Regions from separate parts of the Pseudomonas sp. GG8 genome, predicted to be linked through region 3. Evidence: predicted binding sites of a transcription regulator. Region 3 holds the regulator's gene; each other region holds the start of a gene.
What was found. Region 3 encodes FliA, which starts transcription of late flagellar genes. Its sites were predicted from a motif close to CTAAAGTTTNNNNNNNNNNNGCCGNTAA; they were not measured.

Region 1 (7,580 bases), 2.8 Mb from region 3:
GCGGTGACAGTCAGTGAATCTGTGTGCATTCTCATTCCCTCGACAAGTGGACAACCAACGCCTAATATCCAAGCATTGGCTTGGATATTAGGTGGCTACATTGAATTACACAAGTGAAAGCTTTGATATGTCGGATTCACTGCCAACGTCGGATCGCATCCTGTTCTTCATCAAAACCAAGGGCTCCGTTTCAAACGCAGCCATTGCCAAAGCCCTGGACATGACTGCCGAGGCGGCGCGTCAGCAGGTGCAAAAGCTGGTAGCAGCGGGCTTGATCGAAGGTCGACTGGAAGCAGCATCCGGCGTCGGTCGCCCCCACCAGAACTGGGTGCTCACCGAGGCCGGTAACGGCCGCTTCCCTGATACGCATGCCCAATTGACCGTGCAGTTGATTGGTTCGGTGCGCCAGATTTTTGGGGACGAAGGTCTGGATCGCTTGATTGCGCAACGCGAAGTGGAAGCGCGAGCGAGCTATCAACAGGTCTGTACTGGCGACTCCTTGCAGGAGCGACTGGAGCAGTTAGCGATGATTCGCACACAGGAAGGGTATATGGCGCGCGTCGAGCGCGACGGCAAGGATTGGTTGCTGATTGAAGACCACTGCCCGATTTGTGCAGCCGCCCGCACATGCCAAGGCTTCTGCCGTTCCGAGTTGCAGCTGTTTCAGGAAATCGCCGGACAGGGCGCGACGGTTATCCGGGAAGAGCATCTACTCAGCGCCGCACGACGCTGCGTCTACCGCATTGCCTGCATTCGAATGACCACGACGTGACGCTTTCTATGATCAATCGATACTTAATCATAAGTCTGCTGCTAACGCTGAGCGCAAGCGCACAAGGGTCGATGCGTTGTGGTAGCGGCATCGTTTCCGGAGGAGAGACCACCTCAGAGGTCATCGAAAAGTGCGGCAAACCGTCGGAGTCCAGCGTGATCAACCCCGTCATCGGCGAGAACGGATATCCAAAGCAAGGATCTGTGACCGTTGAACATTGGGTCTATGGACCTGCCAACGGTGGTTACCGATACCTTAAATTCATAGATGGCAAACTGGTAGGGATTGAGTTCAAGCGGAAATAATTGCGTATCGCTATAATCGATGCGCTTCGGTCCAATGGATCAGAGCCTGTATCCAATCCCGGCGACCCACGCAGATTACGCCGCGTCCGCCGAGCCCCCATGCTCAAGGAGATGTCCATGAAGCGCGTAGTAATGACTGGATTGTTCCTTACCACTGCACTATTGGTGGCCCCGGTGTTTGCCGGGAACGAAAGCAGCCTGTGCCAGATAAACCTGCAAAAAGTCAGAGACGCTCTGGTGAGCAATCCCCAATTGAACGAGCAACTGAAGGGCGATGTCGAGACCACCATCCATAGAGCCGAAGCAGCCCTCGCCAGGAACAACGATGAAGGCGCGCGAGAATGCATTTCTCTAACGACCCAGGCACTGCAAAAAGCCCAGAGCCATTAAGGCGACAGGTAAGTCGCGGCGAGCCTCATCAACTCCGCTCCAGGCGGCAGGTGATGGGGCTCGACACGGCAACTGGCCGCTTGTTGTTGCTCCCCTTGCTTAAACTTTGAACTGCCCCACCAACCCTTGCAGTTGAGCACCCAGACTACTCAGCTCGCGGGCTGTCTGCGCGCCTTCTACAGCGTCGATTGCGACACTGTCCACGGCGACAGCTATCTGGTGAACGCTACGATTGATCTCCTCAGCGACTGCGGTCTGCTCTTCCGCAGCACTGGCAATTTGGGCATTCATCGAGTTAATCGTTGTGATCAACTGAGCCATGGCGTCCAGCGACGTACCGGCAAGATTGGAGTGCTCCTGAGTGTCCTCTCCCATCTGACTGGCATGCTGCATGGCCGCAACAGCTTTGCTGGTGGCCGTTTGCAAACGATCAATCATTACCTGGATTTCACCCGTGCTGTGCTGGGTCCTGCTTGCCAAGGCGCGTACTTCATCAGCAACCACCGCGAAGCCACGTCCCGCTTCACCCGCTCGCGCCGCTTCGATCGCCGCGTTGAGCGCCAACAAATTGGTCTGCTCGGCAATCGAACGGATCACGTCCAGAACGCTCACGATGCTCTGCACATCCTGACGTAATGTTTCCATGGTATCGCTGGAGCCTCGAACCTCGGTCACCAACTGATGGATTTGGGCGATACTTTTATCCACGACTTGCTTGGCCGTCTGCCCTTCCTTGTCAGTCTCGCTCGCTGCGTCGGCAGCTTGCTGAGCGCTGTGAGCAACTTCATGGGCGGCAGCGGACATTTCATTGATGGCTGTGGCGACCTGGTCAGTTTCATGGCGCTGAGCACTGATCGCCTGCTCGGAACGATGCGCCTGATTGGTCACGGCCGTGACGAGCGTGGAGAGTTTGCCGGTAGTGCCCGCGACCTGTTGTACCAACACATGAATCTTTGCAACGAACAGGTTAAAGGAGTTGGCCAGTTCCCCCAGCTCATCCTGGCTTGTCACCAGCAAGCGCTGAGTCAAATCGCCCTCGCCAGAAGCCATATCGTCCAGATTGCGTTTAATCCGTAACAGTGGCTTGAGCAAGGTGCTGCTCATCATGACGGCCAGCACCGCCATGAAGACAAGTAGACCCACCGCAGAGCCGATCATCACCATCAAGAGGTTGTGAACGCTGGTATCAAATTTACTGCGCGCGGCTTTTACTTGCACCTCTACATCATCAAGATTGACGGACGTGCCGATGACCATGTCCCACTTGGGGAGGGACAGGGAGTACCCCACTTTCGGCACTAACACATTGCTATCACCCAAGAGAAAACTGTAGCTGACATAGTGACTATTGTCTCGCCCTGCACTCACCAACTCGCGAATTGCATACACGCCATTGGGATCTTTGAACTCATAGAAACTTTGACCAATTTTATCATTGGTGTTGCCTTGAAAAATACGTACAGCATGACTGTCATATCCCCAGAAATAACCACTTTTACCGTAGTTTAAACGCTTCAGTAGGGTGACTGCCTCGTCACGCGCCGTTATGTCGTTATTATCCGACCGGTCATAAATAGGTGCGATGGCATTCATCGCCAACTCTACATATTGCTTTATTTCGACGCGATGATCTTCAATCAGACGCTCGCGGGTCTGGGTTTCTTGTTGATCCGCCAGCGTCTGCAACGCCTGGACGACGATCGCGCAAACGATAAAAGCCAGCGCACAAATGGGCACCAGCGTTAGCAGCAACAGCTTACTTCTCAACCGCAAATTAGTGAGCATGGAAGACCCCTTCTAGTTATTAATAATGGCGCACGTAATCGAATCTGTTAACGCAAATACCTAGGGAAACTCTGAAAAAGGTTTCCAAATCTGGTGAAATACCCTCCATCACATGAGCTGAACGGTTGAGCCCCATGAAGCAGATTTCTTTCGCTGATGCTGAGTACGCAGGTAAACGTAAGCGGACCCGCCGTGAGATTTTCCTGAGCGAGATGGACAAGGTCGTGCCCTGGAAGGGGTTTATTGCGTTGATCGAACCGCATTATCCAAAGGGTGTTGGGGGACGTCCGGCGTATCCGTTGATGGCGATGTTGCGTGTGCACCTGATGCAGAACTGGTTCGGCTACAGCGATCCGGCCATGGAAGAATCGCTGTATGAGACAACGATTCTGCGCCAGTTTGCGGGTTTGAATCTGGAGCGCATTCCCGACGAAACCACGATCCTCAACTTCCGTCGCCTGCTGGAGAAAAACCATCTTGCCAGGGGCATCATGGAGGTCGTTAATGGCTATCTGGGCGACCGAGGCTTGATGCTTCGTCAAGGCACTATCGTTGACGCCACGATCATTCATGCGCCGACCTCGACCAAGAATAAAGAGGGTAAACGCGATCCCGAGATGCATCAGACCAAGAAAGGAAATCAATATTATTTCGGGATGAAAGCGCATATCGGGGTGGACGCTGATACGGGCCTGACCCATAGCGTGGTGGGCACGGCAGCCAACGTCGCGGACGTTACCCAAGTCGATCAGTTGTTGCACGGCGAAGAGAGCCATGTCTGCGGCGACGCGGGCTACACCGGGGTGGAAAAGCGGCCGGAACATGAGGGGCGCGAGATGATCTGGTCGATCTCCGCCAGGCCCAGCAGCCGTCGCAAACATGGTGAAAAAAGCGTCATTGGCCGTGCGTTGCGCAAGATCGAATATGCTAAATCGCAAACTCGGGCCAAGGTTGAGCACCCGTTTCGGGTCATCAAACGCCAATTTGGTTACACCAAAGTGCGGTTTCGCGGACTGGTAAAAAACACCGCGCAGTTGGTAACACTGTTTGCGTTGTCGAACCTGTGGATGGCGCGCCGACATTTGCTGGAGCCTGTAGGACAGGTGCGTCCGCAGTATGGAAATTAAGGGTTAATAAGCGCCTAAAACCGGCTTATTCATCGAAAAAAGTCGATATTTCAGAAATTTCAGCGAGGTATTCTCTTTTTGAGCGTCTGACGCCCGATTTTCTGTAAAAAGAAGGCCTTACTTCAGACCTTCCCTAGGGCTCCTGTGGCTCCATATGACTGTTATTAATCGCCAGAATAGCGGGCCAGTTTTTATAAAAGTGCTCGGCCACTGTCGGATCAAAGTGCTTGCCGGCATTGTCTCCGATGTACGCGGCCGCGTCCTCCACCGGCCAGGCTTTCTTATAGGGACGTGCTGAAGCCAAGGCATCGAAGACATCGGCCACCGCAACGATACGCCCTGCTTCAGGAATGGCTTCACCCGACAGCCCGTTGGGGTAGCCACTACCGTCCCATTTTTCGTGATGGCTTAACGCGATAACACGTGCCAGGCACAGTAACTCTGAATCTCCATGTTCCAGAATTTCCGCACCAATCGCCGCGTGGGTTTTCATCACCTCCCATTCTTCGGGTTCAAACTTGCCGGCCTTGAGCAGAATCGAATCCGGAATACCAATCTTGCCGACATCGTGCATCGGGCTGGCGTGCAGCAATAGCTCACACTCGCTGTCAGACCATCCCATGCTCTTGGCCAGCAGTGCCGAATACAGACTCATTCGGACAATGTGCAGTCCCGTTTCGTTGTCGCGGTATTCCGCGGCACGACCAAGACAATGCACAACCTGTATCCGTGCCTGGTACAGAGCATCCGTACGGTGCTGCACCATGCGTTCCAACGTTGCTTTCTGCCCGTGCACTAATCGATGAGCCAAATGAGCATCCAGCAAATTACGCACACGCATCAGTAGCTCGACACGCATAAAGGGCTTGATGACAAAATCCCGCGCCCCCGCCGCAAGCGCTTTCAGCAGATAGTCCTGGCCGCACTGAGCGGTCAACATGATGATGGGCGGCAACAAGGGATCATCAAGCGCTTTAAGCTGCTCCATCACCTGATAACCGTCCAGGTGGGGCATATTGATGTCGAGCAAAATCAGATCGGGCTGTAACGCCTTATAGCGGTCAAGAACCAGGCGCGAATCCTGTATCAAGACTGGGTTGGAATACCCCTCACTGACTAGCATTTTGTGCAGCAGTTTGAGGTTGGTCGTCTCATCGTCAATGACAAAAATGCAGGAATGGTTCGTGGGCTGTACGCTCATGTCTGAGCCTCCTTACTGTCAGCCAAACAGCCTTCTACCGTGCTCATGAGCAGGCCGAAGTCGATGGGTTTGGTGAGACATTTGGCGAAGCCGGCGGAAAGGGCTTTTTCGATGTCATGGGGCATGGCATTAGCCGTCAACGCGATAATGGGCGTTTTCTCAAAGCGCCCTTCCAGTACGTTGAATACTTTATAGCCGTCCATGTTCTGCATGTTCAGGTCTAAAAGTATCGCATCAGGCCGATAGGCTAACGCCAACTCAAGACCTGACTGTGGTGTGGCTGCGGTCACCAAGTGTATATGACTGTGCCTTGCAAACGCGCCCGCCATCAACTTTATATTGACTGGGTTATCATCAAGGTACAGCACACACTCTTGGCGCGAGGGCTCATTGCCAACGGGCATTGTATTGCCGACGTTGTTATTCGAATCGGGCCTCTCTTCTGTGGATTGAGTAGGCAGCTCAACCCAGAAGGTCGTACCAACCCCCTCCTCGCTGACAACACCGACCGTCCCACGCATCAACGCTATCAAACGACGAGAAATAGTGAGCCCGATACCGGTACCTTCAATATCACTGTGTTCTGCGCCCAGTCGATTGAAGGGTTGAAAAAGTTCGTGGATACGGTCAGATGGAATGCCAATTCCCGTGTCCGTCAGCGTGACTCTAAGTGTGTCATCGTCAACAGACTGTACACCGACGCTAATATCACCGCCCTCACGGTTATACTTAACGGCGTTTGAAAGCAGGTTCAAAAGGACCTGTTTCAACCGCACTCGATCCGCACACACGACGCTCCCCGCGGGTACATTGAAATGCAAGGTAATGTGCTTTGCTTCCGCCAGAATTTGGATAAAACTCCAACACTCCTTGAACAGGCTGCCCAGCTCTATTGTCTCGAGTGAGAGGCTGACATGCCCCGATTCAATGCTGGCTAAATCAAGCACTTCATTGATGAGTTCCAGTAGGTGTTTACCGCCTTTTAGAATCTCCTGGACACTGTCTTTCTGATCAGCGTTCAGGTCACTGTCGCATTCGAGCATTTGCGCAAAACCGAGGACGGCGTTCATTGGCGTGCGCAGCTCGTGGCTCATGCTCGAGAGAAAATCAGATTTAGCCTGGTTCGCTTGATCCGCCGCTTTCCTGGCGTCGGCGAGTTCACTGCGACGGGCCAGTTCTTCACTAAAGTCGGTGAAGATGTTAAATAAATTCTGCAGTTCCCCTCGCTCGCCTCTGACGAAACCAATGCTGCTGGCGGAGATATAGACACTGCCATCCTTGCGGCGAATGGGAATATACCCCACCCAGTCTTTACCCTCAGCCGCTGAACTTAACAGCTCAGTGATGTAGGTCCCTGCAGTCTTCTCGGGCAGAAAAAAAGTAAACGGTTGCCCGATACACTCTTTGTCTGAATAGCCTAATTCTTGAGCATGCCGCTTATTCTGGTAAATAATCAGCCCTTGACCGTCGGTGATACTGACGCATTGACCACTGGCGTCAAACACATTGCGAAACAGGGCCAAGCGTTGCTCGGCAATTTTGCGCGCCGTAATGTCCTGCACTTGATAGACGAAATGGACGTACTGCCCGTCGTCGTTATGCACTACCGAAATATTGAGCAACACCCAAACAACCCGGCCACCCTTGGCGTAGTAACGCTTTTCGTGCTGCCAGTTTGACATTTCGCTACTGAGAAACTGGCTTAAAAAAGCTTGATCGACCGCGATATCATCCGGGTGGGTCAAGGTTTTGAAATCGGTGGCGAGTAGTTCATCCTCGCTAAAACCGAGCATTGAGCACAAGGCGCTGTTGACCAACAACCAAGCGCCTGACAATGAGATCAAGGCCATGCCGATACCAGAAGCTTCGAACGCCCCGCGAAAGCGAACTTCACTTTCTGCTAACGCAATTTCGGCCATCTTGCGCACGTGAACATCTTGCACAACACCCAGCATGTGAAGAGCGCCATCGGTCTCGTCACTGACAACAGCCCCTTTTTC
Region 2 (7,580 bases), 1.2 Mb from region 3:
AGCACCTGGCCGCGGCGCGCACCCAGGCTGAGCAGCTTGCTCAGGCTCTTGACCGAGACGGCGGCTTCACTACTGTCGACGATGCGCACCCGAATCTCGCCTTCAAAACCTTTAGCCAATTGCGCGAGGTTTTTCGCCGGGCGTGCATGCAAGCCATGGGCGTTAGCCAGTGCAATACGCTCACTCGGCCAATCCTGTGGCAGTTCCCCCCCCAATACCGCGAGCACCGCACGGCTGCTGGTGGCGTGGCCCAACTCGTGGCCACGGCCTTCGATCAGCAGCGCACATAGACGCTCAAGCAATGCCTGATGGGCCTCGCCCAGGCTGGCGAGACAGAACAAGCCATTGAGTGGCTGACCCAGAAAGCGAATCGGTTTATGTGGCGTGACAAACGCCAACCCTGGACGCTTGACCGTCTGCTCGCTGTGCAGCCACCACAAACCATCGCCTAGAGGCAGCGCTTCAACCTGTTGCAGTACGGCCGCGAAGCCATTACTGACGCAATCGGCCTTGCGCAACAGCCGCGCGCCACGCCATACCAGCTCTTCAAAGTCATCCGCCGACACGCCAAGGCTGATCATCTGCGCATCGAGCGCCAACTCCTGCGGCGCACCCTGAAGTAATTTCAGCAACGCCTCGGGGCTCTTCGCCCGACGCAACGCTTCGCCCAGATCGGTTTCGCCCAATGCACGCGTGAGCAATTGCAGTAAACGCAGATGCTCGTCGGATTTCGCAGCTATACCTATGGCCAGATAAACCATCTGCCCATCGCCCCAGTCCACGCCCTCGGGGAACTGCAGCAAGCGCACGCCTGTGGCGAAGACCAGGTCACGGGTTTCGGGAGTACCGTGGGGAATGGCGATGCCCTGGCCCAGAAAAGTCGAGCCTTGTGCTTCACGGCCCTGTAAACCCTCAAGGTAGCCCTCGGCGACCAGTCCATCGGCAGCCAGCTTATCGGCAAGCAGGTGCAATGCGGCGGACTTATCCACAGCCGTCTGGGCCATGGATATTTGCTCTACGGTGAGTTCGAGCATGCCTTTCTCCTTTGTAGCGCCGTTGGGCGCTTGCTTCTTGTTTTAGGAACCGATGAACAAGAACGGGTTGAATTGAACGACAGCTTAGGCGATGAAGGGATAACTGTCTGACAGTCCCGTGTTGTAGATTACGGCAGAAAATTTGCCTTGCTGAATCGTTTAATCTATCAAGTCCGGCACGTTACTCGATAATCTGCTGCCGTTGAAGTCCAACCGTCAGATGGCAGGCGGAAGTTTTTTCAAAGCCCCACGAAAAAGCAGGGAGCTTCATGAGGAGTGATTGACGCAGAACATTCACCAGGCAACATAGAATTTCCACACAGATCGGCGCGCACACAAACAACGAAAGGAATTCTCGGCTTGAAACTCACTGATATTGCCCGTCTGGCCGGTGTGTCCGTTACGACCGCCAGCTATGTGATCAACGGCAAGGCCGAACAGCAGCGCATCAGCAGCGCTACGGTCGAGCGCGTGCGCAAGGTGGTCGAGGAGCATGACTTCCGCCCCAATCCGCAGGCCGCCGGTTTGCGCAGCCGCCACACCCGCACCCTCGGTTTTATCCTGCCTGACCTGGAAAACCCCAGCTACGCCTGCATCGCCAAAGCGTTAGAGCAAGGCGCCCGCGCCCACGGCTATCAACTGCTGATCGCCAGCTCCGATGATGCGCCTGTCAGTGAATTGCAATTGTTACAGCTGTTTCGCGCCCGACGCTGCGATGCCCTGTTCGTCGCCAGCTGCCTGCCAGACAGCGATGACAGCTACGGCGAGCTACAGAAAGCCGGATTGCCGATCATCGCCATCGACCGGGAAATGGACGCCACGCGCTTTTGCTCAGTGGTCAGTGACGACCATGAAGCCAGCCTGCAACTTACCCGCAGCCTGCTCAAGCCGCTGCCACGACACATTGCGCTGATCGGTGCGCGCCCTGAGCTCAGTATCAGCCGCGCTCGCGCCTCCGGCTTTCAACACGCGCTCGAAGGTTTCGAGGGCGCAGTGATACTCGAACAGGGCGAGGCCTTCAGCCGTGCCTGCGGTCGGCGTCTGGCCGGCGATTTGCTCGAACGGCTCGGGCATTTACCCGATGCGTTGGTCACCACTTCATACGTGCTGTTGCAGGGTGTTTTCGACCTGCTGCAAAGCCACGCGCTCAACCCTGCACACTTGCACCTGGGCACGTTCGGCGACACGCAGTTGCTGGATTTTTTACCCCTGCCGGTCAACGCCATGGCCCAGCAGCATCACCTGATCGCAGAGAAAGCACTGGCCCTGGCGCTGGCGGCCATCGAGAAGGATGACTACCAACCTGGCGTCCACGCCATCGCGCGGACCTTCAAGCAGCGGATTCGCGAGGCCTGAGCATGGCGCTGATCGACACCCACACCCACCTGGACTTCCCGGATTTCGACGCAGATCGTCAGACAGTCCTGACCAATTGTCGGGCCATGGGTGTGCAACGGTTGGTGGTGCTGGGCGTGTATCAGCGCAACTGGCAGCGCGTGTGGGATCTGGTGCAAAGCGATGCGGGACTGTACGCCGCGTTCGGCCTGCATCCTGTGTTCCTCGATGAGCATCGTCCGGAGCATTTGACGGAGCTAGGCGACTGGCTGACACGGCTGAAGGGCCATAGGCAAGTCTGTGCAGTCGGTGAAATCGGCCTGGATTATTACCTGGAAGCCCTGGACCGCGAACGTCAGCAAGTGCTTTTCGAGGCGCAACTGCAACTCGCAGACGACTTCAAACTGCCCGTCCTGCTGCATGTGCGGCGCAGCCATGCACAGGTGATTGCCACGCTCAAACGCTACACACTGCAACGCAGCGGGATCATCCACGCCTTTGCCGGCAGTCGGGAAGAAGCCCGGGAATACATCAAGCTGGGGTTCAAGCTTGGCCTGGGCGGTGCCGCGACCTGGCCGCAAGCACTGCGCATGCACAGGGTCATCGCCGACCTGCCGCTGGACAGTGTGGTGCTGGAAACCGACGCGCCGGACATGCCCCCGTCGATGTACCCGAACCAACGTAACAGCCCGGAGCACCTGCCCGATATTTGCCGGGTGGTCGCAGACTTGATGGGCGTGCGCGCCGACGATCTGGCCGATGCCAGCACCCGTAATGCATGCGAATTGTTCAACTGGGAGTCAGTGGCGACTCCCATTGCTGGCTGAATACCCTCAGACCCGAAACGCGCTAATCAGCTGCTTCAACTCCACCACCTGCGCAGACAGTTGACGGCTGGCGTGTTCAGTCTGATTCGCCCCCTCCGCCGTACGCTCGCCAGCACGGTTGATCTCGACGATGTTTCGATCAATATCGTGGGCGACCGCTGTCTGCTGCTCAACGGCAGTCGCAATCTGCTGGTTCTGATCGACGATCATGCCCACTGCGCCAAGGATATTTTCCAGCGCCCGCTGGACCTTTTCCGATTGGCCCACCGTGCCGTTGGCCACCTCATGACTGACGCCCATGGCCTTGACGGCCGCGCCAACGCCACCTTGCAACCTGGCGATCATTTGTTCAATTTCTTCGGTGGACTGTTGCGTGCGCTTGGCGAGGGTGCGCACCTCATCGGCGACCACCGCAAACCCTCGGCCTTGCTCACCCGCACGCGCAGCCTCGATGGCCGCGTTGAGCGCCAGCAGGTTGGTTTGTTCTGCGATGCTTTTGATCACGTCCAGCACACGACTGATCGATGCGCTGTCGCTGGCCAACTGATTGATCACCAGTACCGACTGATCAATCTCACTGGCGAGCCGGGCGATGCTGCCCTGCTGTGATTCGACCAAGCCACGACCACTCACGGTTTCCTGATTGACACTGTGTGCACTGCTCACTGCCGCTGCCGCACTGCGCGCCACTTCCAGCGCGGTCGCCGACATCTGATTCATCGCGGTGGCAACCTGCTCGATCTGGCTGCGCTGCCCCGCCACCGCCTGATTACTGACTGCCGATACAGACTCGACCTGACTGGCCTGACGTTCGACCTCGACAACGGTTTGGCCCACCCGCTCGATCAAGTCATGAATTTTCATCACGGTGCCATTAAACACCATGCCCAGCTCACCCAACTCGTCGCGGCTGTCAGCCTTGAAACTGGCGGTCATGTCGCCCGCCGCAACTTTGTCCATCACAGCGCCCAATCGTTTCAACGTCGTCCGGGTCGACGCATAGAAGCCGCCGTACAGGTAAAAGATCAGGAAAAAGACCACCGCCAGTGCCGTCACCAGCAACATCATGTGCGAGCGGTTCTGCACCAGTCGCCCTTGCAGTTCCTGGTTGAGAAACACCAGGGTTGCATCATTCAGTTGATAGGTTTGCGCCATCAGCCCGGTGGTGCGCTGATAAAATTTCTGCCACGGCATATCCAGCGTGTCGGCCGAAACCACCTGTTCTTCGAACAGCTCACTGCTTTGCTTGAGTGTTCCCAGGCTGGCTTTGGCTAACGCCTCAAGTGCCCTGCGCACGGCCGGGCTGGCGTCCATGGCATCTTGCAGTTTCAAACCGTAATCGGCCTGAAGTTTTTCCAGATTCTGCAACAGCTCATCGAAGCGGGTGCTGGCCGATGAGTTAAGCACGCCCTGGCCCAACGAATACGAGCCCATGGCGCGACCATCGCCAATCATCTGCGTAACCATCGGGGTCACACTGGTGACCAGTTCGATCAGTTGCCGCACATCGCTGCTGTCGTCCTGGCCGAGTCCGGCCTGGCTGGCAATGACTTTACTGAAGGTCTGAGCCTTGTTCCGCAGTTTCTCCATCAAGGCACTTTTGTTTTGCAACGAAGATTCTCCCCGTTGCGCCTTGAAGTCGGCGATCAATTCGTCCCGTTTGGTGTTGAAAGCCGCGACCTGAGCGACGTCTGTCGTCAGCGGCGTCAGGCTCTGCAGGGTGTTGAGCAGTGTGGTTTCAAGGGCGCTGATCTGCGCCTCGAGTTCCGCGGCTTGCACGGACTGGCCAAGAATGGCGTTGATCTCGACCAGATCGGTCAGGGTTTCCAGGTCCCGGCGCAGGGACAGACTAGTGCCCAGCAGCTCAAGGCTTTCCAGCTCGGTGCGGGTACCGACCAGCTCGTGATACGCATCACGCACCAGATAAAAGTTGGTGACGAGCATGGGCAGGAAAAACAGGATGCTGATGAGGGTGAACTTCATCGCAAAGCTCAGACGGTTCATCAACGCGATAGCCGGGTACAAAAGGCTCTTCACAAGAAGTCTCCCTTTTCTTTTATTTTTATTGGGTGCCGCGAATCATCCAAATAGCGCAAAGCCACTATTTAGCGATAGAACCTGTATACCTGATATCGACTGGTGGTTTTGTAACTAAAGGTAAACGCGACAGACGCCGCGGGCAGGCGGCGTCGAAGACGGGGGTAATCGTTTACAGGGAATGTCGGCGGTCGTTGATCAGACCAGCAACGTCCACAAGGCAAAGCCTGCATACCAGACTACCGCTGAACGCAGCAGCAGTTCCCAGAGCGCATCAAGGCTGGCGACGCCGTCGGCGCCCACCACCGGCGCGGGTATTTCGCCCGCAACCCGACCGATTTTCGTGACCAACTGGGCAGCACTGATGTTCCAGTTGAGCAGCTCATGCAGCATCACTCGGGTGACGGCGACAAAGTTGCCGACCAACGCAAAACTGGCGGCCAACAAACGCACCGGCACCCAATCGAAAGCATGCCGCAACTGCCCGGCGCGCTCGACCAGTGCCGGGGTTTTCCCATGTTCAGCGGCCAGAGCCAACAGCCGATAACTCAGGGCCGCAGCCGGGCCAAGCAGGAAATACCAGAAGATCACCGCAAAGAAGCTTTGATAGGCCTGCCACAGCAAATAACTCTGAACGCCTTCGAGCAGTTGCTCGCTGTTATCGGCGACCACCCTCATGTCACGCTCCGCTACATGGCTGCCAGCCTGCTCGTCGCCTCTGCGCCAGGCATCGCGAAAGGGCCCCAATGCGGCCAACAGATCGCCACGCCCCAAGCTGTAAATCAACACCAGCAGGTGCACCGGAAACGCCAGCCAGCCATACGCCACCGACTGCAGCACAATCAACACCAGCCCCAGCAGCAACACCGGCAATAGCACCATCAACGCCAGGATCAGCCAAGGCCGAGTGCTCATGCCTGGGCCGGCTTCCATTTTGGCCAACTCCCGCAGCCACACACCGTCACGCTGAACGCGCTGGCGCAGGGCCGAAAACTTCTCTATCCAGACTGCCAGCAGCAACACCAGAAAACTCATTACCCGTCCCTCACTTCAATCCTGCAAAGCAGCTCGATAACGCGCCCAGTCGAAACAGGGGCCCGGATCGGTCTTGCGCCCCGGGGCAATATCGCTATGGCCGCAGATTCGCTGCGTGGTGATACCCAAAAACGTCGCCTGCAACTGCCGGGTCAACTCGATCAGCGCAGCATACTGGGCGTCGGTAAACGGCACATCATCGGTGCCCTCCAGCTCGATCCCGATAGAAAAATCATTGCACGTCTCACGCCCTTCAAAGCTGGACACACCGGCATGCCAGGCGCGGTCCAGACAGGAGACAAACTGAGTGACCACCCCGTCTCGCTCGATCAAAAAATGCGCCGACACGCGTAAATCAGCAATACCTGCAAAATAGGGGTGTTCTGTGACATCCAGTTGATTCTGAAAGAAGGCCTGGACTTTACCGGTCTTGAACTGAGCGGGCGGCAAACTGATGTTGTGGATCACCAGCAGAGAAATGTCAGCGTCGGGTCGCGCATTGAAATTGGGCGACGGGCAGTGATGCGCGCCGTGGCACCAACCGCTTGCGGAGTCCAGCTGCATGAAAGGTTCCCTGAACAGACGAATCGATGAGCACAAGTATGCCCTCGATAAGGGGAAGTGGGGCAGCAATATTCAGTGTCTGAAAATACTTTCACCCATGAATTTGCTGCCACTGCCTGCACAGTGGGCCTGTGTCAGGCAGGCAGGTTAATCGCGCTTGAGCCGACGCAGATTGCTGATTACCGATTCCAGCGCTCGATCAAACAGCAACGCATCGTCCAGCAGGCGGATGGCGCCACGACGAAACTCCACAGCCAAGCCCATGCGGGTCTTTTCCAGGACTTTCATGCCTCTGCGGTTAACGAAAATATAACGGCCCGTGGGCTCAATGATGGTCGCCAGCTTGCAACGCATTGCCTGATCGTCATCTTCTTGCATTTCCACCCAGCAGCCCACCCGCAGTGTGTCGACCTGAAGCAGGGCGACATCGTCATCCGCCAAGCGAACCAAGGGCTCGCCTACCGGTTGTTCACCGGCGGCAATCAGGACGATTTCCTCAACCACCTGAACCATTTCAGACGCTGGCTCAGAGGCTGCCAGGTTGTCTTCTTGATGGTCCTGCTGACGTGCGAAGTGGTGAAAGGCCTGCACATGCAAGGCTTCCAGTTGACTGAAAAACTCGCCGGTGGCAAACGGATCAAACGCGGCACTGGTCAGACCATCACGTAACGACTTGAGTAAACCGGGGACCAGATCCAGTAATCGCTGGCGAGCATCGGCTTCCGAATGCAGCTCGACGCTCCAGATC
Region 3 (7,580 bases):
TACCGTTTCAGCTCTGGGAAAGCCATAAAAAGCTGTTGATGACGAAGCAGGAGGTGCGTGACGAGCACCGAGACAGTGATGGGCGGCCAGAGGTCAAACAGCGGATTCGTCAGTTGCAGCGTGAAATGTCACAGCGACGAATGATGGCGAAGATCCCTGATGCCGACGTGATCATCACCAACCCGACGCACTTTGCCGTGGCGCTCAAATATGATCCAGAGCAAGGTGGGGCGCCGATGTTGCTGGCCAAGGGCAGTGATTTTCTGGCGTTGAAGATTCGGGAAATCGGCGCCGAGCACAACATACTCCTCCTTGAATCACCGGCTTTGGCGCGTTCGATTTATTACTCCACCGATCTGGATCAGGAAATTCCTGCTGGCCTGTACCTCGCAGTAGCGCAGGTATTGGCATACGTCTATCAAATCCGCCAGCATCGCGCAGGCAAGGGCAAGCGCCCGGACCCATTGGGCGATATGCCTATCCCAGGCGATTTGCGACGTGATTCATGAGCCTGCGTACAAGTTTGCGCAACAAACCCATAGTTGGAAAGCTTCTTGCACTGACCTTGCTACGTCGCTTGATGGCGTCAAAAGTTTGATTTAGCAGGCAGGAAAAGAATTGGTGGATCGCTCTCAATTAATCAACGCTGCACGCAGCAACCTGCTGGGCCTGGGTCGTGGGCAGCTGGGTGTACCGTTGCTGCTGTTGGTCATGTTGGCAATGATGATGTTGCCGATGCCGCCATTCCTGCTCGATGTGTTTTTCACGTTCAACATCGCGCTGTCGATCGTCGTCCTGCTGGTTTGCGTGTACGCCCTGCGGCCACTGGACTTCTCTGTATTCCCCACCATTTTGCTGGTTGCCACGTTGTTGCGGCTGGCGCTGAACGTGGCGTCGACCCGGGTGGTCATGCTTCACGGTCAAGACGGTCACGCTGCCGCCGGTAAGGTGATCCAGGCCTTTGGTGAGGTGGTGATCGGCGGTAATTACGTGGTGGGTATCGTAGTTTTCGCGATTTTGATGATCATCAACTTTGTTGTTGTGACCAAGGGTGCCGGGCGGATTTCCGAAGTAAGTGCCCGCTTTACCCTCGACGCGATGCCCGGCAAGCAGATGGCTATCGACGCAGACCTCAACGCAGGCCTGATCGATCAGCCCCAGGCAAAACATCGTCGACTGGAAGTCGCCCAGGAAGCCGAGTTCTACGGTTCGATGGACGGCGCCAGTAAATTCGTGCGCGGCGATGCGATTGCCGGGCTGCTGATTTTGTTCATCAACCTGATTGGCGGCGTGGCTGTCGGTATTTTCCAGCACAACATGTCCTTTGCCGATGCCGGCAAGGTTTACGCGCTGTTGACCATTGGTGACGGTTTGGTGGCGCAATTGCCATCACTGCTGCTGTCCACCGCCGCGGCAATCATGGTGACCCGTGCGTCCGGCTCGGAAGAGATGGGCAAACAGATCAATCGGCAGATGTTCGCCTCGCCCAAGGCGCTGGCGGTGGCCGCGGGCTTGATGATAGTCATGGGGTTAGTGCCGGGCATGCCCCACTTGTCCTTTATCAGTCTGGGGCTGGTGGCCGCTGGAGTTGCTTATCTGCTTTGGAAAAAGCAGAGCATGGTCAAGGTCAATGCGTTGCAAGAGGTCCAGCGCCAGCAGGATCTCTTGCCTTCGCCAACGCGAGCTCAGGACTCGAAAGAACTGGGTTGGGATGATGTCACAGCCATCGACATGATCGGCCTGGAAGTAGGCTACCGCTTGATTCCGTTGGTGGATCGCAATCAAGGCGGTCAGCTCCTGGCACGGATCAAGGGCGTGCGTAAAAAGCTTTCCCAAGAGTTGGGCTTTTTGATGCCGACCGTGCATATCCGCGACAACCTTGATCTGGCGCCCAGCGCCTATCGTCTGACACTGATGGGCGTCACCCTGGCTGAGGCCGAGATTTACCCTGATCGCGAACTGGCGATCAATCCGGGTCAGGTCTTTGGTACGCTCAACGGGATCACCGCCAAGGACCCAGCGTTCGGTCTGGAGGCAGTGTGGATCGAAGTCAGCCTGCGCAGTCAGGCGCAATCGCTCGGTTACACCGTGGTGGATGCCAGCACAGTGGTGGCGACTCACCTCAATCAGATTCTGTACAAGCATTCTCATGAGCTGATTGGCCATGAAGAAGTGCAGCAATTGATGCAGTTATTGGCCAAAAGCTCGCCCAAACTGGCCGAAGAGCTGGTACCAGGTGTTCTTTCGCTCTCGGCATTGCTCAAGGTGTTGCAGGCGTTGCTGGCTGAACACGTCCCTGTCAGGGATATCCGCAGCATTGCCGAAGCCATCGCTAACGCTGCACCTCGGAGTCAAGATACTGCCGCGCTGGTCGCAGCGGTGCGCGTCGGACTGTGTCGCGCTATCGTCCAAAGCATTGTAGGGGCTGAGCCGGAGCTGCCTGTCATTACCCTTGAGCCAAGATTGGAACAAATATTGCTAAATAGTCTTCAGAAGGCTGGTCAGGGTCAGGAAGAGGGCGTTCTTCTCGAGCCGAGCATGGCTGAAAAGCTCCAGCGTTCGTTGATTGATGCTGCTCAGCGCCAGGAAATGCAGGGGCAGCCAGTGATTTTGTTAGTCGCAGGCCCGGTTCGCGCCATGCTGTCACGATTTGGACGGTTGGCTGTACCGAACATGCATGTTCTGGCGTATCAGGAAATTCCTGACAATAAGCAAGTCACAATCGTCGCGACTGTCGGGCCCAACGGCTGAGGTAGTGAGTCATGCAAGTTAAGCGTTTTTTCGCCGCCGACATGCGTCAAGCCATGAAATTGGTCCGTGATGAATTGGGCGCTGATGCCGCCATCATTGGCAACCGGCGGATTGCCGGTGGTGTAGAGCTGACTGCTGCCCTGGATTACAAACTTTCCGCGCTGGCACCGCGTGTGCCGAACATTGAACTCGAAGACGAACTGCGCAAAACCCAATCTCGCATCGTCTCTGCTCAGGCTGAACTCGGCACCCGTGGCGATAGCGATTCATCGATCAATCGCCAGCTTTATTCCGGCCTGCCGTTGACCGCTGGCGACTCGCACATTGAGCCGACCTTCAGCGAGCCGCCGCGTCCAGCCGCTCCGGCCACTGCCGTTGAGCCCGTCGCTGGGCAGCATGCTTATGAGTCCATGCGTTTTGAGTTGAACGGTCTGCGCGAACTGCTCGAAGTGCAACTCGGTTCGTTGGCCTGGAATCAACTGCAAGGCAGCCGTCCGCAGCAAGCCAACCTGTGGCGTCGCCTGCAACGCATTGGTCTGTCGGGTCCGTTGTCGCGGGACCTGTTGGCGATGATCACCGATATTGAAGAACCCCGTCAGGCGTGGCGCATGTTACTGGCCCACTTGGCGCGGATGATCGTGACGCCCGACGTCGAACCTCTGGAGGAGGGCGGCGTGATCGCCATGGTCGGTCCGGCAGGGATGGGCAAGACCACGACGCTGGCGAAACTGGCAGCACGGTATGTCTTGAAATATGGTCCACAAAATATTGCACTGGTGAGCATGGATAGCTATCGGATTGGCGCCCAGGAACAGCTGAAAACCCTGGGCCGTATTCTCAATGTGCCGGTCACTCATATCGACCCGGGCCAGTCGCTTGGTCAGGCGTTGGAGCCGTTGGTACGCAAGCGCGTGGTCTTGATCGACACCGCCGGCCTGCAGGCGAGCGATCCAGCACTGCGCCTGCAACTGGAAAGCCTCGCCGGTCGTGGTATCAAGGCGCGTAATTATCTGGTGCTGGCAACAACCAGCCAGAAACAGGTTCTGACCGCGGCATACCACAGCTACAAACGTTGCGGTCTAGCCGGCTGCATTCTCACCAAACTGGATGAAACCGCCAGCTTGGGTGAAGTGTTAAGCCTGGCAATCAGTCATGAATTACCGGTGGCCTATCTGACGGATGGGCCACGGATACCGGATGATTTGCACTTGCCGCGCCGGCACCAATTGGTGAGTCGAGCGGTCAGTGTGCAAATGCAGGAAGAGCCGAGCGAGGAAGCTATGGCGGATATGTTCGCGGATCTTTATCACAGCCCGAACAAAAGGGTTGGGTAAAGCAAGACACTGGAATGTACCTACATCATGGTCTGCCTTGCTTTGTTCTCTCAACGAACTCGCAGTCAGTAATGTGGCCTCGGTCTAAGCAACACAAGGTAAAGAAATAACATGGGCAGCATGCATCCCGTACAGGTTATCGCGGTGACCGGTGGCAAAGGTGGCGTCGGCAAGACCAACGTGTCAGTGAACTTATCACTGGCTCTGGCTGAGCTCGGTCGGCGCGTCATGCTGCTGGATGCCGACCTGGGTCTGGCTAATGTCGATGTGTTACTCGGCTTGACCCCCAAACGCACCCTCGCCGACGTTATCGAAGGACGCTGCGAGCTTCGCGATGTGCTGCTTCAGGGGCCGGGCGGGATTCGTATCGTGCCGGCTGCGTCCGGCACCCAAAGCATGGTTCACCTGACGGCAGCACAACATGCCGGTCTGATCCAGGCCTTCAGCGACATCGGCGATAACCTCGATGTACTGGTGATCGACACGGCTGCGGGCATCGGTGAATCGGTCGTCAGCTTCGTGCGCGCGGCCCAGGAAGTATTGCTGGTGGTGTGTGATGAGCCGACCTCGATCACCGATGCTTACGCGCTGATCAAACTGCTCAACCGCGATTACGGGATGAACCGCTTCCGGGTGCTTGCCAACATGGCACAAAGCCCTCAGGAAGGCCGCAATCTGTTCGCCAAGTTGACCAAGGTCACTGACCGCTTCCTGGATGTCGCCCTACAATACGTCGGCGCCGTGCCTTATGACGAATGCGTACGTAAAGCCGTGCAGAAGCAGCGCGCCGTATATGAAGCGTTCCCGCGTTCCAAGTGCTCCCTGGCGTTCAAAGCTATCGCACAGAAAGTTGACACTTGGCCGTTGCCGGCCAACCCGCGCGGGCATCTGGAATTTTTCGTTGAGCGGCTCGTACATCCAGCGAGTGCAGGACCGGTGCTATGACAGCCAGCGGCTATCGCATGTACAGCAAGGTGTCAAAAGACTCCCAGTACGAGCTGATCGAGCGTTATGCGCCGCTGGTTAAACGCATTGCTTATCACCTGCTGGCGCGGTTGCCAGCCAGTGTGCAGGTCGAAGACCTGATCCAGGCTGGCATGATTGGTTTGTTGGAAGTCTCGACTAAATACGACGCCACCAAGGGTGCGAGTTTCGAGACCTATGCCGGGATTCGTATTCGTGGCGCCATGCTCGATGAGGTGCGCAAGGGTGATTGGGCCCCGCGTTCTGTGCATCGCAATACACGCATGGTCAGTGACGCAATTCGGGCAATTGAAGCTAAAACCGGTCGTGACGCTAAAGATCACGAGGTTGCGGCCGAACTCCAATTGAGTCTCGATGATTATTACGGGATTTTGAATGACACCTTGGGCAGTCGGCTATTCAGTTTCGACGATCTGTTGCAGGACGGCGAACATGAAGGGCTGCACGAGGATGGCGCAAGCGCTCACCTTGAGCCGTCGCGCGATCTGGAAGATGAACGCTTCCAGGCTGCGTTAGCAGATGCGATAGCCAATTTGCCAGAGCGCGAGCGACTGGTATTGGCGCTGTACTACGACGAGGAGCTGAACCTTAAGGAAATTGGTGAGGTATTGGGGGTCAGCGAGTCGCGGGTCAGCCAGTTACACAGCCAGTGCGCAGCTCGTTTGCGAGGGCGTTTGGGGGAATGGCGAGCGCGTTGACAGGCAGTGCGTGGCCCTTGGTGGTTTCGCGCTATCTGCAGGCTGGCTGTGCAAAGCGTTGCGTGCGAAGAAAATAGGACTAGGCAGGAGCCGGTCAGTCAGGGTCCTGTAAGACCTGCTGTGCCCGTTTCCCGACCTGTTGATTTACCAAGCTCGTCGTCGTTTTCGTGCAGCCGTTGTGTGCTGCGCCGGTTTTTGATTGAACAGCGTATTCAGGTGCTGAATGCGTTAAAGACTGCTTGGAGGTCGAATTGAACAAGAACATGAAAATCCTCATCGTTGATGACTTCTCAACGATGCGGCGGATCATAAAAAACCTGTTGCGTGACTTGGGGTTTACCAATACGGCTGAGGCGGATGACGGGGTTACCGCGCTGCCGATGCTGCAAAGCGGGAGCTTCGATTTTTTGGTGACTGACTGGAACATGCCTGGCATGTCCGGCATCGATCTGTTACGCCATGTGCGTGCAGATGAACGCCTCAAGCATCTACCGGTGTTGATGGTAACGGCTGAAGCCAAGCGTGATCAGATCATCGAAGCTGCTCAGGCCGGTGTGAACGGTTACGTGGTCAAGCCCTTCACGGCTCAAGTGCTGAAAGAAAAGATCGAAAAGATCTTCGAGCGCGTCAATAGCTGATGTTTGCCGCGAGGGCTCTATGGAGCACACAGATTCGTCATCGGGCGACTTTGAGTCGACCCTGAAAAAACACGCACACGAGTTGGTCGATAGCCTTGAAAAGGGCCGGTTCGGCGACGCTGCGCAACTGATCAATGAGCTTAATAAGGCCCGCGACAGCGGCCTGTATCAGGAAGTCGGCAAACTTACTCGCGAACTGCACAGTGCCATCGTCAATTTTCAGATTGACCCGAACACGCCGCAAGCCGAGGAAGTCTCGCAGATCAATGATGCTACCGAGCGGCTGTCCTATGTGGTCAGGCTGACCGAGGCAGCGGCCAACCGCACGATGGATCTGGTGGAGCTCAGTACACCGCTGGTGGGTGGGCTTGGCACTGAGGCTGCTGCTTTGAGTGTCGATTGGGGACGCTTCATGCGTCGCGAAATCGGCGCCGAAGAATTTCGTGAGCTGGCTCGGCGTGTCGATGGTTTTTTGACGCGCAGCGAAAAGGAAACCCGGGAAGTGTCGGGCCACCTCAACGATATTTTGCTGGCTCAGGATTATCAGGACCTTACCGGTCAGGTCATCAAGCGCGTGACCCAGTTGGTCACGGAAGTCGAAAGCAACCTGCTCAAACTGGTACTGATGGCCAGTCAGGTCGATCGTTTTGCCGGGATCGAACATGACCATCAATCGATACGCGTAGAAAAAGAACAAGAAAAACATCTGTCTCAGGGTGAAGGTCCGCAGATTCATGCCGATAAGCGTGATGACGTTGTGTCCGGACAGGATGATGTTGACGATCTGCTATCCAGCCTGGGCTTCTAGGTCGGTTGATGGTTAATTTTAGGGAGCACCCCAATGAGCTTCGGCGCCGATGAAGAAATCCTTCAGGATTTTCTGGTAGAGGCCGGCGAGATTCTCGAGCTATTGTCCGAGCAGCTGGTCGAGCTGGAAAGCCGACCTGATGATGCGGACTTGCTTAATGCAATTTTTCGCGGTTTTCACACTGTAAAAGGGGGCGCCGGCTTCCTCCAGCTCCATGAGCTGGTGGAGTGCTGCCACATCGCCGAGAACGTCTTCGACATCCTGCGCAAGGGTGAGCGTCGCGTCGACTCGGAGTTGATGGACGTGGTCCTTGAAGCATTGGATGCGGTCAACGGTATGTTCACTGAAGTGCGTGAGCGCACTACCG
Region 4 (7,580 bases), 3.1 Mb from region 3:
GACGGCAAAAGGCCCGGCGCGGGTGGGTGGCCCATTTGTGTGCGTTTCGGATCGACGAAGCGTGCGCCGGGAATGTGTCCGGCGCTGTAGCTCGCGCTACTGGTCAGATCGACAAGAATCAGTTCTGGCGCGTCAAGGCGGGCCAGCAGGTCGCTGGGCTCGATGACCAGCGGCAAGCTAGAGAAGTCCGGCATTTAGTTCTCCAGATCAGAAAAAAGAGGCAAATTGTAGCTTACGCGTCAGGCTTTGCGGGCGCTAAAGCTGCTTAAGGCGCGCTCGATACATTGCGCGGTTTTACCAAAGGCCTGCACGCTGATTTCCGAGAGTGGTCCGCCGCCTTGATCGGCAAACACCAGCATGACCACCTTACCGTTGCTGCTGAGTGAGCGTAGCAACAGATGCTCGCCGGTAAACAGCCCTTTCAGCTGTCCGGGCAACAGCGCCGAAAACTGCGCGTTGTTGGCTGGATTCAAGCGCAATTGGGTCGGTTGCGCGAGCAAGCGTTGCAAGACGGTGCTTTCACTGATTTGCAGCGTGAGGTTGGCCGCGCTTTTGTCCAGCCCTGCAATTTGATGAACGCGCAGGGTGGTCATGTTGCGGTCCGTCATCAATAGCATGACGCGCTGCATGCCGCAGGCCACTAACGCATCGCGGGCGGAAGTAGTCAGGTGCATTGCGTTGTTGAAGCCGCTGGGCTCGACCAACAGCTCGGTGCAGCATTTGCGCCAGGCCAGCAGTGCCTCGGCCGACGGTGGCGGCGCAGGCAGCAGGCCACGGTGCATCCGCCGTGTTTCCCACGGCCAGATCAACGCTTCTGCAGGGTGCCAAAGCCCGCGCGCCCAATGTTGGCGAGCGCTTTGCACCGCCTGTTGGTGCAGTTGCTGTTGCACTTCACTCAGGGGTTGTTGCAGGTACAGGCTGGTGAGCAACTGCCAGCGCAGGCTGTGCGGGGTATCCCAGGCCTGTTGCGCCGACAGCGCGATGCCGTTGGCCAGCAGGATGGTATTGGCCGGATGGTTGAGCCAGCGTTGCAGGGCAGGGTCCTCGTCCAGCAGTTGCCGCTGGCGTAACGGGTGGAGATGGTCGCGGGAAATACGTATCGCTTTGACCAGCAATCGGCGTTCACTGATCAGCAGCCGATAACCCTGCGTGACCCACATGGGCAGGCGCCAGGCTTCAGCCACTGTCAGGCACAGTTTGAGCAGGCTGACGCCGAACAATTGGGTTTCAACGATCAGCGCCGACTCGCCCTTGTGAATCACCCTCAGCTCCCATTCCTCAAGCAGTGTGGGATGGGCGACCGCCATTGGCCACAGCGGCGACAAGAACAGCAAACTGCCCCAGTGAATGTCTTGCCAGAGTCGAGCCAGGCGACCGGCGAACAGCCCGTTGGCCTGCTGCGTCGCGTGCTGGCTGATCAGCTGTAACTGGCGCAGGGCTGGTGGTATGTCCTGCGGGGCCCGCGCGGGCAGGCGCTGGAGCAATTCTTCGGTACGTTTCAAGCCCAGGCGGTTGATGGCAACTTCAAGACTTTCCGCCGGTTCCGACAAGCCAGTACTGTGATGATTGGCTTCGCGCAATACGCTGAGCACCAGCGACGGACTTTCCTGCATCAGCTCGGCAATCTCGCGCAACGAGCGGCGGCTATCAGCCAGCGCACCGAGCACGCGTTCGTGGCTGGCGATGGGCACAGGCAAGCGGATGCTCTCCAGTTGCTTGAGCCAAGCGTCGAGGCTGCGTGGAACGGGAAGCTGTGCTGAGGTTTCTGGGGGCATGCAGGGGCCTGTACGGCTAAGAGGTCAGGATAATGTCGTATGCCGGGTTCAAGGACCGATCGACGCCAGACTCCTCGCTATGCGGGCCGAACTGGCTTTTCGCCTTAACTGACTATAGTCTGGCGCACTTATGCCGATAAGTAGAAGAAGAGTTTCAAGAACTTCCGCTCATGACCTCGAACCCGACTCAGTAAGAACTCTTTATCTATGGCTAAAATTATCGGCATCATTGTCGTTTTCGCTAGTGTGCTCGGCGGATACGTCCTTTCTCACGGCAAGATTGCCGCGTTGATCCAGCCTTTCGAGGTCATGATTATCGGTGGCGCGGCATTGGGTGCGTTCCTCCAGGCCAACCCCGGTTACACGACCCTCCTCGTGATCAAGAAGTCGCTGAAGATGTTCAGCACGCGCTTCAATCACGCGTTTTATCTGGAAGTTCTCAGCCTGATCTACGAGATTCTCAACAAGAGCCGCCGCGAAGGCATGATGGCGATTGAAGGGGATATCGAAGATGCCGCGGCCAGCCCGATTTTCGCCAAGTACCCCGGCGTGCTCAAAGACGAGCGCATGATCGCTTATATCTGCGATTACCTGCGGATCATGTCGTCAGGGAACATGGCGCCGCACGAGCTTGAAGGCTTGTTCGACATGGAATTACAAAGCATGAAGGAAGAGCTGGACCATCCTTCCCACGCGGTCACCGGGATTGCCGATGCGATGCCCGGTTTCGGTATCGTCGCGGCGGTGCTTGGCATCGTGGTGACCATGGCTTCGCTGGGTGAGGGTGACCAGGCTGCGATCGGCATGCACGTGGGTGCCGCACTGGTGGGTACCTTCTTCGGTATTCTCGCTGCGTACGGTTTCTTCGGCCCGTTGGCCACGTCTCTGGCCCATGACGCCAAGGAAGAGTTGAACGTTTTTGAAGCCATCAAGGCGTCGCTGGTTGCCTCGGCCTCGGGCATGCCGCCATCACTGGCTGTGGAGTTCGGTCGCAAGGTTCTGTATCCAGCGCATCGCCCCAGCTTCAGTGAGCTGGAGCAAGCGGTTCGCGGTCGCTGAGTCATGGAAAATAATCAGCCGATAATCGTCAAGCGCATCAAGCGCTATGCCGCCGGGCACCACGGCGGCGCCTGGAAAATCGCTTTTGCCGACTTTGCGACGGCGATGATGGCGTTCTTTCTGGTGTTGTGGCTGATGTCCTCGGCCACTCCGGAACAGAAACTTGCCATTTCCGGGTACTTCAAGGATCCGATCGGTTTCAGTGAAAGCGGCACGCCGTTCATCATTGACCTGGGGGGGTCGCCAACGCTTGCGCCCGACAAAACCTTGAATCCCGAAGTCGAGACCGTGCCGCAGCAAGACAAAATCAAGATCGAGAGCGAAAAGGTCGACGCCGTTGCAGAGCAAGTCGAGCAGGAGCGTCTGGATATGCTGCTGCAAGAGCTGCAGAACAAGGTCGAGGAAAATCCGGAACTGAAGAAGTTCAAGGACCAGATATTGTTCGAAATCACCCAGGACGGTTTGCGCATACAGATCATGGACGCTGCAAATCGGCCGATGTTCGACATTGGCAGCGCTCGTTTGAAGCCGTATTTCGAAGATATCCTGCTGGCCATGGCAGACACCATCCGAACTGTGCCGAACAAAATCAGCATCAGCGGTCATACGGACGCTACGCCTTATGCCGGGACCAAAGAGTTCGGCAACTGGGAGTTGTCGTCGAACCGAGCCAACGCTGCGCGTCGGGCGTTGGTCGCGGGTGGTTATCCTGAATCGCAAGTGGCGCGCGTCGTCGGGTACGCGTCGTCATCCTTATACGATCATGAAAACCCGCAGAACCCGGTGAACCGTCGTATCGACATCATTGTGCTGACCAAGAAAGCCCAGCAGCGTATCGAGGGTACCCAGTCAGCACCGCAAACGCCTGAGTCCGGGACGCCAGCACCCGGTGCCGCTGCTCCGGCTGTCACCCCTGGTACTTCAGTAGATCCGGCCTCGCAAGCACCCCTGCAGCCCCATGAACTGCGAGACAAGCTCAACATCTTTGAAGATGGCGTGTTGAAGATGGATGAGACCAAGAAGTAGGGTGGGTCAACAGGTGCAAAAAAGCCGCGATGATCGCGGCTTTTTACTGCGTGCAGGAAAGCTTAGTAACTGTTTTCAGGCAGGCTGGCGATGATCGAGCGGTAGCTGTTCATCCGTTGTTGCTGAACGCGGCCTTCTTCAAGGGCCTTGAGCAGGGCACAGCCCGGTTCGCGATCATGTTTGCAGTCGCGGAAACGGCAGGTTCCGATCAAATCATTGAATTCGATGAAGCCAGCTTCGACATCGGCGCGGCTGACATGGCCCAGGCCGAACTCGCGAATTCCCGGGGAGTCGATCAAGTCGCCGCCGCGTGGAAAGTGGAACAGGCGCGCGGTGGTCGTGGTGTGAGTGCCCTGACCCGACAGTTCGGAAAGCGGGCCGACACGGGCTTCGACTTCCGGGAGCAAGCTGTTGACCAGCGACGATTTACCGACACCGGACTGACCGACAAACACGCTGATATGCCCGTCCAGCTGGGTTTGCAGCTGCTGCATGCCGTCGCCTTGATGGGCGGACACTTCCAGTAGTGGGTAGCCCAACTGCCGATAAACTGCCAGCAACGCATTGAGCGCTGGAGCGTTTTGGTCGTCGATCAGGTCAGCCTTGTTCAACAGCAGCAGAGGACGAATCCCCGCGTGTTCGGCGGCAACCAGATAACGGTCGATCAGGTTGGCGTGCGGCTCCGGCATCGGCGCGAAGACGATCACGATTAGATCGACGTTGGCGGCAACCGGCTTGAGCTGACCACGGCTGTCCGGGCGGCAAAGCTCGGTTGTGCGGGGCAGTTGCGCGACGATGACGCCGATACCCTGATTGCCGGCACGCCAGACAACCCGGTCGCCGGTGACCAGCGCCGGCAGGTTGGCGCGCAAGTGGCAACGGAACACTTGACCGGTTTGCTCGCCTTCCTGTGCCTCTACTTCGACCTGCACACCAAAGTGAGCGATCACAAGCCCTATTTGCTCAGGGCCGAGATCGCCGCCCTCAAGTGTTTCAAGGGTCTGCGATTCACGTTTGGCGGCGCGGGAGGCGCGCTCGCCCTGAATCTTTTCGATGCGCCAGTTTTGGCGACGATTGAGTTGGCGTTTGGCCATGGGTGTTCCGAGTCGATAAAGCAGCTGATTAGGTAAAACGCCGCAAGTCTAGCATGTCCCGCTAGGCTAAACTGCGCGCCTAAGTTGAGGAGTCGCGACATGCCCACGCAAGAAAAATTTAGTAAGCAGAACCTGATTTGGATCGACCTGGAGATGACCGGTCTGGACCCGGACACCGACGTCATTATCGAGATGGCGACCATCATCACCGACAGCGAACTGAACACGCTGGCTGAAGGGCCGGTGATTGCCGTGCATCAAAGTGACGAGACGCTGGCCCGCATGGATGAGTGGAACACCCGTCAACACGGTGGCTCTGGCTTGACTCAACGGGTCCGTGACAGCCGCATCAGTACCGCTGAAGCCGAAGCGCAGACCCTGGCCTTTATCCAGCAATGGGTGCCGGAACGCAGCTCGCCGATCTGCGGTAACAGCATTTGTCAGGATCGTCGCTTTCTGTATCGGCACATGCCAACGCTTGAGCACTACTTTCATTACCGCAACCTCGATGTTTCCACGCTTAAAGAGCTGGCAGCCCGCTGGGCGCCAAACTTGAAGAAGTTCGAGAAGGGCGGCTCCCATCTGGCGATGGACGATATTCGCGAATCGATCGGCGAATTGCGTCACTACCGTGAGCACTTCATTAAGGTGTAACAGGTCAGCAACGTTATATGAAAGCTGAGACGTGGCGATAAATTTCGCCGCGCCCTCTTTTGGTGCCTCGTCTGACTGGTTAGACTGCGCGGCTTTATCGCGGGGACTCCGCCATGTTGCTGATGCTTTATCTAATCGCCATCACTGCGGAGGCCATGACGGGGGCGCTGTCAGCCGGACGGCGAGGGATGGACTGGTTTGGCGTGGTGCTGATTGCCTGCGTCACTGCACTGGGCGGCGGCTCGGTCCGTGATGTGTTGCTGGGTCATTATCCGCTGACCTGGGTCAAACACCCTGAATACCTGGTTCTGACCAGCGTCGCGGCGTTGGTGACCGTCTTCATTGCGCCGTTGATGCGCCATTTGCGTTCGTTGTTTCTGGTACTGGATGCGGTGGGGTTGGTGGCGTTCACGCTGATCGGCTGCATGACAGCGCTGGAGACCGGGCATGGCATGCTGGTCGCGTCAGTCTGCGGGGTGATTACCGGGGTATTTGGCGGCATCTTGCGAGATATCTTCTGCAACGACATCCCGTTGATTTTCCGTCGCGAGCTTTACGCCAGCGTGTCATTCGTGGCGGCCTGGTGTTATCTGATCTGCCAATACCTGGAGTTACCCAATGAGCAGGCAATTCTGATCACCTTGTTTGGCGGTTTTTTGTTGCGGCTGCTGGCGATCCGTTTCCGTTGGGAAATGCCCAAGTTTATTTACAACGACGAGCCGTAAAAGCCGGACCTGCACCGTTTCATCGCCCATGTTGCCTCAACGCCCACTCCACATGCTCACGCACCAGCTCCGACGGGTAGTCGCGTCGAGCTTCCAGCGCTTCCAGCACGGGAATGGTCGATGGTGCATTGCCCAGCCCAACTGCCAGATTGCGCAACCAGCGCTCATAACCGGCGCGGCGCAGGGGCGAGCCTTCGGTGTTGCTGAGGAAGGTTGTTTCATCCCACAGGAACAACTCGGCCAGCCCTGCGTTGTCCAGATTGTGCCGTGGCTGAAAATCACCCTGGCTGGTGGGGCGGGCGAAGCGGTTCCAGGGGCAGACGATCTGGCAGTCATCGCAACCGAACACACGATTCCCAATCAGCGGGCGCAGCTCTTCAGGGATCGCCGTTTTGAGCTCGATGGTCAGGTAGGAAATGCAGCGTCGGGCGTCCAGCACGTAAGGGCCGACGAACGCTGCAGTAGGGCATATATCCAGGCAGGCCGTGCAGCGCCCGCAATGTTCGCTGGTGTGCGGCGGGTCGACGGGCAGCGGCAGGTCGACGAACAACTCACTGAGGAAAAAATAGCTGCCGGCCTTGCGATTGAGTATCAGGGTGTTTTTGCCGATCCAGCCCAGCCCGGCTTGTTCGGCGATGGCTTTTTCCAGTACCGGTGCACTGTCGACGAACGCCCGATAACCAAACGGACCGATGGCGTGCTGGATGCGTTCGGCCAGTTGCTGGACGCGTTTGCGGATCAGCTTGTGATAGTCGCGGCCCAGGGCGTAGCGCGAGACGTAGGCTTTTTCCGGCTGGGCCAGACGTTGCGCCATTTCAGTGTCGCCCGGCAGATAGTCCATGCGTAGCGACACCACGCGCAGCGTCCCCGGCACCAGCTCTTCCGGGTGCGAACGTTTGCTCCCGTGGGCGGCCATATAGTCCATCTCGCCGTGGTAACCCGCATCGAGCCAGCGTTGCAGGTGCTGTTCATGCTCAGCCAGATCCAGGCCGGCGATCCCGACTTGCTGGAAGCCCAACTCGCGTCCCCAGGTCTTGATCGATTGGGCCAGGGTGGCCAGGTCGGCGGTAATTGGCGGATTGGCAATAATAGCGGGCATGTGAAGAGGAAACCGGAGCGGAGGTGCGTATAATTCTGCCAGACATCGGAGCCTATGACGCATGTTGCCAACTAAACCCGACGCATTGTACTGCGCAGCCCACGTGCGAGACCTCGACGCCCGCCTGATTGCGGCCGGCACGCCTGGC

Region 1: ACVBEG_RS20775 (methyl-accepting chemotaxis protein) is a predicted target of FliA. The motif match lies at 3,300-3,327, and genes of this name have one in related genera.
Region 2: ACVBEG_RS01445 (methyl-accepting chemotaxis protein) is a predicted target of FliA. The motif match lies at 4,100-4,127, and genes of this name have one in related genera.
Region 4: motA (flagellar motor stator protein MotA) is a predicted target of FliA. The motif match lies at 1,888-1,915, and genes of this name have one in related genera.

Annotation. Positions count from the first base shown of each region.
Region 1 covers NZ_JBRIIP010000001.1:4,321,003-4,328,582, forward strand. The annotation lists gene ACVBEG_RS20755 (MFS transporter) at 1-29, opposite strand, end outside; gene ACVBEG_RS20760 (helix-turn-helix transcriptional regulator) at 128-772, shown strand; gene ACVBEG_RS20765 (DUF2845 domain-containing protein) at 844-1,077, shown strand; gene ACVBEG_RS20770 (hypothetical protein) at 1,195-1,467, shown strand; gene ACVBEG_RS20775 (methyl-accepting chemotaxis protein) at 1,567-3,252, opposite strand; gene ACVBEG_RS20780 (IS5 family transposase) at 3,387-4,379, shown strand; gene ACVBEG_RS20785 (HD-GYP domain-containing protein) at 4,513-5,580, opposite strand; gene ACVBEG_RS20790 (PAS domain S-box protein) at 5,577-7,580, opposite strand, start outside.
Region 2 covers NZ_JBRIIP010000001.1:278,881-286,460, reverse strand. The annotation lists gene ptsP (phosphoenolpyruvate--protein phosphotransferase) at 1-1,034, opposite strand, end outside; gene cra (catabolite repressor/activator) at 1,395-2,390, shown strand; gene ACVBEG_RS01450 (TatD family hydrolase) at 2,387-3,196, shown strand; gene ACVBEG_RS01445 (methyl-accepting chemotaxis protein) at 3,203-3,907, opposite strand; gene ampE (regulatory signaling modulator protein AmpE) at 5,432-6,268, opposite strand; gene ampD (1,6-anhydro-N-acetylmuramyl-L-alanine amidase AmpD) at 6,284-6,832, opposite strand; gene ACVBEG_RS01430 (DUF1631 domain-containing protein) at 6,980-7,580, opposite strand, start outside.
Region 3 covers NZ_JBRIIP010000001.1:1,502,104-1,509,683, forward strand. The annotation lists gene flhB (flagellar biosynthesis protein FlhB) at 1-509, shown strand, start outside; gene flhA (flagellar biosynthesis protein FlhA) at 622-2,751, shown strand; gene flhF (flagellar biosynthesis protein FlhF) at 2,763-4,085, shown strand; gene fleN (flagellar synthesis regulator FleN) at 4,197-5,030, shown strand; gene fliA (RNA polymerase sigma factor FliA) at 5,027-5,767, shown strand; gene ACVBEG_RS07390 (chemotaxis response regulator CheY) at 6,031-6,405, shown strand; gene ACVBEG_RS07395 (protein phosphatase CheZ) at 6,425-7,213, shown strand; gene ACVBEG_RS07400 (chemotaxis protein CheA) at 7,247-7,580, shown strand, end outside.
Region 4 covers NZ_JBRIIP010000001.1:4,585,355-4,592,934, reverse strand. The annotation lists gene rhdA (thiosulfate sulfurtransferase) at 1-194, opposite strand, end outside; gene ACVBEG_RS21890 (HDOD domain-containing protein) at 240-1,775, opposite strand; gene motA (flagellar motor stator protein MotA) at 1,983-2,834, shown strand; gene motB (flagellar motor protein MotB) at 2,838-3,860, shown strand; gene rsgA (small ribosomal subunit biogenesis GTPase RsgA) at 3,923-4,954, opposite strand; gene orn (oligoribonuclease) at 5,054-5,608, shown strand; gene ACVBEG_RS21865 (trimeric intracellular cation channel family protein) at 5,722-6,333, shown strand; gene queG (tRNA epoxyqueuosine(34) reductase QueG) at 6,353-7,432, opposite strand; gene ACVBEG_RS21855 (NAD(P)H-hydrate dehydratase) at 7,494-7,580, shown strand, end outside.